3 regions of the Clostridium malenominatum genome follow, and region 1 is predicted to be linked to each of the others. Evidence: riboswitches for the same ligand, from Rfam matches in the RefSeq annotation. Region 1 holds a riboswitch; each other region holds the start of a gene.

Region 1 (2,270 bases):
ACGCATGATTTTATCCATCCTTTTTTTATTAGTTTTTTAGTTTGTTAGCTGTAGTGGAAATTCCCTAGGAATTTCATCTCGAACTATTCAACTAAAAAACTATTAATTAGTAAACTGAGAAAAAAAGCATTAGAGCATTAAAGCCCTAATGCTTTTTTGAATGTTATTGTTCGGAGATTATGATGTATACAATGTCTGAATTTGAATTATATCTAACTATACCAGTGTTTCCATTTTCATTTCCATCTAAATCAGCATCAAGTCTTTGTATTGCTTTTGCTGGCACTTTATTTAATTCTAGATATTTATAGTTTTTATTGACCTCTGGAGTAGTTACTGGCAAACTATCATTCTCTACTCCTACATTATTTTTAAATGTATAAGTTCCACCCCAAGGATTTTTACTTGGCCACTTTTCTAAGTAATCAGTTACAAAAGCTGGATTCGCATTTGTAGCTGGAGTAGTAGCCCATTGTCCATTATCTGCATAATGACCCAATGCTGCTGTTTTAATTGCTTTATAGTCTGACTCTGCTGTAGCTACTTTACTCTTTTCAATTGCTTTAAATGCATTTGGTGCTATTATAGCTGCAAGAATTGCAATTATAGCTATAACTACTAGTAATTCTACTAGTGTAAAACCTTTTTTAATATTTTTCATAATTAACACCATCCTTTATTCAGAAATAATAATTGTTACTGTCGTTGGATATGATGTTGTGTATGTCACACTTCCACCTACATTACTAACAGTTCCATCTAAGTCCAAATCTATTTTTTCAGCTGCACTTTTAGGAACATTAGTTAATTTTAAAAATTTACCACTTGCACCTAAAGCGTAAGTCCCACCCCAAGGATTTTTACTAGGCAACTTTTCTAGATATGAACCATTCCATCCAGCTACGGGTGGATCGCTAGTTAAATTATCCATACTTGCTGGCCATTTACCTGTATCCGCATAATAATTAAGCGTCGCTGTCTTAACCGCTCTATAATCCGACTCCGCTGTTGCCACCTTACTCTTCTCTATTGCCTTAAATGCATTTGGTGCTATAATCGCTGCAAGAATAGCTATGATTGCGATAACTACTAGTAGTTCTACTAGTGTAAAACCTTTTTTAGTTCTTTTCATATTTTACCCATCCCTTCTATTTTTTGTATGTAAAATTCTATAAAAAAACCTATATTCATAGCACTATGAATATAGGGTAGGTTGCATCACTAACTCCATGCATGTCCAAGATGCCCAAATACAACATGCACTTCTCCGTTCCCCTTAATAATTAATATTAGTTGATTATTATTTTACCATCTTTATTTTGTAAAAACAATAGATAATATATGGACAACTTGCCTATATTATTATATCATTTATAAATATTATGTACATGTAAAATTTACCGAGAGGAAGGAAATTTATGATAATTTTTCAACGAAAATATAATAGAATGTTTCTCAAAAATGCTAGAGAAGCAATTTCCACTTATAACATGATAGAACCTGGCGATAGAGTTGGAGTTGGCCTTTCTGGTGGTAAAGATAGTATATTTTTATTATACGTTTTAAAGCTTATTCAACTTACCGCTATAAAGGATTTCTCTATAATTGGAATAAATATTGATATGGACTTAGGTATGGATCTTTCTCCCTTAAAATCCTTTTGTGAAGAAAATCATATACCTTTAATTATAGAAAAAACTAATATTGGAGAAGTAGTTTTCAATGATAGAAAAGAAAAAAATCCTTGCTCCCTTTGCTCTACCTTAAGAAAAGGCGCTTTAGTTAGAATTTGCGAAAGTAACAATATTAACAAATTAGCTTTAGGTCATAATAGTGATGATGTTATAGAAACTTTATTTATGAATATTTTAAAGGTGGGGAAACTTGGAACCTTCCACCCAAATATACATTATAAAGATAAGGGCATTAATATAATAAGACCTTTAGTTTACATAAGAGAGGATTTTATCGAAAAATTCGTTAAAGATAATAATCTTCCCGTTATTAAAAGCCTTTGCCCTGTAGATAAAAAAACTACTCGTGAAGAAATGAAAAACATCCTTATAAAATTAGAAGAAAGTTATCCCGATGCTCAAAGAAAAATACTAACATCATTAACAAATCTAGACATGAAAAACCTCTGGGACCAGAGGTAAAATTAACCTGTAATTAACAAACTTGCCTTTAGTTATAACATAGCTTTGATATACTATGTGTTAAATAGGGGTGATATATTGAATAATTTTTTTCACGAACTGGAAAATATACTA
Region 2 (2,270 bases), on a different contig from region 1:
AACAGAAGGCAAGAATTGATCGTTTTGAAAAATTGCAGGATGCAGCTGTAGATTTAACTGAAGAAAAGATTCAAATTTCTGTAGGTGGAAGCTATTTAGGTAAAAAAGTTATAGAAATTAATAATATAAATAAATCTTATGAAGATAGAAAACTCATAGAGGATTTTAGTTATATATTTACTAGAACTGATAGAATTGGAATTATAGGGCCTAATGGTATGGGTAAATCAACTTTAATTAATATAATTTGTAATAAAATTAAGCCAGACAGCGGGGAGATTGAAGTTGGAGAAACAGTGAGAATAGGACTATTTTCTCAGGAAACCAACCATATGGATGAAAATTTAAGAGTTATTGAGTATATAAAAGAAGGTGGAGAAGTTTTAACCACAAAGGAAGGACTTAAAATAAGTGCCTCTCAAATGCTAGAAACCTTTTTATTCACTCCCTCAATGCAGTGGACTCCTATTTCTAAGCTTTCAGGGGGAGAGAGAAGAAGATTGTACCTATTAAGAGTTCTTATGGAAGCTCCTAATGTATTGTTTTTAGATGAACCTACAAATGACTTGGATATTCAAACCTTAACAATATTAGAAGACTACCTTGACAATTTTCCAGGAGCAGTTATGGCGGTTTCTCATGATAGATATTTTTTAGATAGAATGGCAGAAAAAATATTCTCCTTTGAAGGATATGGAAAAATAGTTCAATATACAGGAAACTATTCTGATTTCAAAGAAAGTAACAATAATGTTCCAGTAGTTGAAGTAGAAGATAAAGTTAAAAGTATTAATATAGAAAGAAAAAAAGATAAAGCTTTAAAATTTTCTTATAAGGAACAGAGAGAATATGATGAAATTGATGATGTGATTGCTACAATTGAATTAAAATTAGAGGAAATTGAAAGTGAAATCACAAATTCCTCTACTAATTATAGCTTATTACAAGAACTATTAGAGAAAAAAGAAGAATTAGAAAAACAATTAGAAGAAAAGATGGAAAGATGGGTTTATTTAAATGAAATAGCTGAAAAGATTCTTCAAGAAAAGAGTGATAATTTCGATAAAAAATAATATTAAATTATTATTGTAGACATGTAATAACAAAAAAGTTATAATTAAATTAAATATAGAATTAAAATCCGACAAAGGCAAACTTAGGGAAACTTAAGGACGCAAAGCTAAAGGGGCTAAGACTATGTATAGTTATGCCAGCCAGTTGCCGAAGAGAGTCAATACCACAAGTGTGTTAAAGCTGCTCTTTTGAGCGGCTTTTTATCTCTTCCATTCTTTTATTTTTACTATGGATTTTAGTTCACCAAAAATAAAAAGAATAATAGGAGGTATTTAGAATGAAGAAACTTATTGTTTCAATTACCATGGCTAGTTTATTGTCATTTAACACAGTAGCTCATGCTGCTACAGAGGGTGTACAAGTAAATCCAGGAGTAACACCTGATAGTATTTTTTATACTGTTGACAAGTTATTCGAAGATTTGCAATTATCCCTAGCATCTAATACAGAAAAAGAGGCAGAGCTTTTATTAAAATTTGCAAAAGAGCGTCTTGCTGAAGCTAAAGAAATGACTGCTCAAGAAAAGAGCGAATTTGTACAAGCTGCTATTGAAGATTATATGAAAACAATAGGTGAGGCTCAGGAAAAAGTAACAGAAGTAATTACAAATGAAAATGTAGATGAGGAAGTAAAAGAAAAATTAAACACTGAATTAGAAGAAGGAGTTCAAATTGATGAAGAAGTCAAGGAAGAACTAAGTGATGATAAAAAAGAAGAGTTAGATGAAAAAACTGAAGAAGTGGTTTACACTGCAAAGGTTGTAAAAGATATTGATAAAACAGTTGTACAAACCCTAAGAGAACAAGGACTAGGTTTTGGACAAATAGCTAAAATTGCTTCACTATCAGAGGCTAGTGGAAAGTCAATTGATGAAATATCTGTTCTTATTACAGAAAAAGGTATGGGATTAGGAAATATTGCAAAGGAATTAGGAATTCACCCTTCTGGAAAAGGAAATTGGGTAAAAGATAAAGCTGATAAAGTAGAAGAAGATAAAGATGATGAAGAAGATGTAGATGATATAGAAAATAATGATGATGTGGAAGATACTGACGACGTAGAAGATAATGATGAGGATAAAAAAGAGCCTGTAACAGAAAATACTACATTAGTACAATTAAAGACCCAGGAAAATACCAAGTTACCAGAGGCTAAAAAGTCAGAAATTGAAAAAGAAGCAGAGAATAAAAAAAATG
Region 3 (2,270 bases), on a different contig from region 1:
CTAAGGAGAAAGACAGCATAGTTGATTAAAGGCAGGAACGCATACCTGCCTTTTTCAGTTTTGATTAATAGATTAGGGTAGGGAAGATGGAATGAAAAGAAAAATAATTTCAACAATTATTATAGTTATAGGAGTGTTTGTAATTGCATATCCTAAAATGACAGAAGCATATGTTGATTATAAGCAACAAAAACTAATAAGAGAATGGAATGAAAGTCTATCCATTATAGATGAAGGTTCTATAAATTATCAAGATGATAATGAAATAATATTAATAGAGGAACAAAATACAGAAACTGTAGAAGATAACAAGGAAAATGAGGCTTACAAAGAGGCAGAAGAAAAAAAGAAAGAAAATGAAAGAAAACTAAGGGAAGAATATATTAAAAAGAACATGGAAGGTATGTTGATAATTAAAAAGATTAATTTGAATCTACCTATATTAAAAGGTGCTATAGAAGAAAATTTAAAAATATCCGTAGCAAGTATAGAACATACAGGAAAGGCTGGACAAGAGGGAAATTATGCTATAGCCGGCCATAGAAGCCATACTTATGGAAGAAACTTCAACAGATTAGATGAGGTAGAAATTGGAGACATAATAGAAATTGATAAAGGAGAAAGCCAATATAAATATGTAGTAGTAGAAAAACTCTATGTTAAACCAGAAGAGACTTGGGTATTAAATAGCAATAAAAAGAATAAAGAAATAACATTAGTAACTTGTCACCCAATGATTAAACCAACTCAGAGATTAATAATTAAGGGAAATATTATAGAATAAGTTATTAAAAAATTGAATATATATTGTAATTATAACATGATTATTTACTATAATCATGTTATAATTATAGTAAATATAAATATTTTATCTGGTGGCTTTTCACCGATAATGGCAAATCTAGTGAAAACTAGAGACGCAAAACTAAAGGGCCTTCCTTAGAAATAAGATGGCAGCCAGTTACCGAAGGGAGAGTTTTTTATGTTTAAACTTCGTATAACAAGTTTCTTATTAGTAGTTTTTTTATTATTACCTTCAACAGTTGTTTTTGGACAAGCGTCTCTTTCAAATATAGACAAAAGTCAGTTAAATAGTGGAATTGTTAGTGTTGATTATAAGTACCAAAAGGATGTATCAGCGAAAGTAATGATTAGCAAAGGTAATAAAAGCTATACTTATAATTTAAAATCTAACAATAGATTTCCATTACAGTTTGAAGATGGAGAGTATACAATTTCTATCTTAGAAAATGTTGCAGGGAATAAATACAAAGTAGTAAAAAAAGAAAAAGTTACTGTAAACTTAACAAATAAAAATGAAGTGTTTTTGCAATCAATTCAAATTATCAACTGGAATAAAGATATGGATCCTATTAAAAAAGCTAAGGAATTAACTAAGGATATTAAAGATGATAAGGAAAAAGTCAAAGTAATATATAATTATATTATAAATAATGTTAGCTATGATTATAATAAGGCTAAAAATCTTCCTGTAGATTATGTATCATCTATAGAAGATACAATGAAAACTTCCCTAGGAATATGTTATGATTATTCAGTTTTACTTGCAGCAATGCTAAGAAGTATAGATATTCCTACAAAGCTAATAATGGGATATAAAAACGATATTAAAGCATATCATGGATGGAATCAAGTGTATTTAAAAGATATTGGAAAATGGGTTACTATAGATACCACTTATGATTCTATTAAAAAGGGTAACAAGGAATCAGTATCAATGATAAAAAATGATAGAGATTATTTAGTAGAAAAACAATATTAAGCGCTATTAGGCAGATAGTTTAAATCAATAATTGATGATTTAAATTATCTGCCTTTTTGTTATTGACAAAAGAAAAGCAGGACGTTAAAGTTAATTTAACGATAAAATAATTTTAATGGAGGATTAGTTGTGGAGGTTGCAAAAAGGAAAAGTATATTTAAGGAGTTATTAGTTTATAAAAACTATTCTAAATTGCTTCTAGCAGATTTTATATCCAGATTTGGAGATTCTGTAGATTCAATTGCTTATGGATGGATGGTGTATTTACTAACAGGGTCAAAGTTATTGCTTGGTACCTTATTTGCGGTAAATGCCTTGCCAGGGATAATTTTCAGCCCATTTTCTGGAGTTTTGGTAGATAGACTTTCTAAAAGAAAGGTAATAATATTTGGAGATACAGCTAGAGGAATAGTAGTATTGATTACAGGAGTGATGTTTTATTATAATATTTTAAAGCCTTGGCACTTATTTGTATTTACTTTTTTTA

Evidence for each region. Region 1 has a riboswitch for cyclic di-GMP ahead of ABDZ69_RS01780 (prepilin-type N-terminal cleavage/methylation domain-containing protein). Riboswitches for the same ligand answer to the same signal wherever they lie in the genome.
Region 2: another riboswitch for cyclic di-GMP. It lies ahead of ABDZ69_RS12780 (DUF5667 domain-containing protein); the one in region 1 lies ahead of ABDZ69_RS01780 (prepilin-type N-terminal cleavage/methylation domain-containing protein).
Region 3: another riboswitch for cyclic di-GMP. It lies ahead of ABDZ69_RS16615 (transglutaminase-like domain-containing protein); the one in region 1 lies ahead of ABDZ69_RS01780 (prepilin-type N-terminal cleavage/methylation domain-containing protein).

What each region holds. Positions count from the first base shown of each region.
Region 1 covers NZ_BAAACF010000001.1:349,990-352,259, reverse strand. Annotated here, with positions in the region: gene ABDZ69_RS01790 (type II secretion system protein) at 1-6, opposite strand, end outside; gene ABDZ69_RS01785 (prepilin-type N-terminal cleavage/methylation domain-containing protein) at 164-661, opposite strand; gene ABDZ69_RS01780 (prepilin-type N-terminal cleavage/methylation domain-containing protein) at 677-1,132, opposite strand; cyclic di-GMP riboswitch class II at 1,199-1,284, opposite strand; gene ABDZ69_RS01775 (tRNA lysidine(34) synthetase) at 1,419-2,156, shown strand; gene ABDZ69_RS01770 (GGDEF domain-containing protein) at 2,235-2,270, shown strand, end outside.
Region 2 covers NZ_BAAACF010000003.1:190,314-192,583, reverse strand. Annotated here, with positions in the region: gene ABDZ69_RS12785 (ABC-F family ATP-binding cassette domain-containing protein) at 1-1,073, shown strand, start outside; cyclic di-GMP riboswitch class I at 1,140-1,226, shown strand; gene ABDZ69_RS12780 (DUF5667 domain-containing protein) at 1,352-2,270, shown strand, end outside.
Region 3 covers NZ_BAAACF010000012.1:181,770-184,039, reverse strand. Annotated here, with positions in the region: gene ABDZ69_RS16625 (collagen binding domain-containing protein) at 1-21, shown strand, start outside; gene ABDZ69_RS16620 (class D sortase) at 92-784, shown strand; cyclic di-GMP riboswitch class I at 885-969, shown strand; gene ABDZ69_RS16615 (transglutaminase-like domain-containing protein) at 983-1,783, shown strand; gene ABDZ69_RS16610 (MFS transporter) at 1,913-2,270, shown strand, end outside.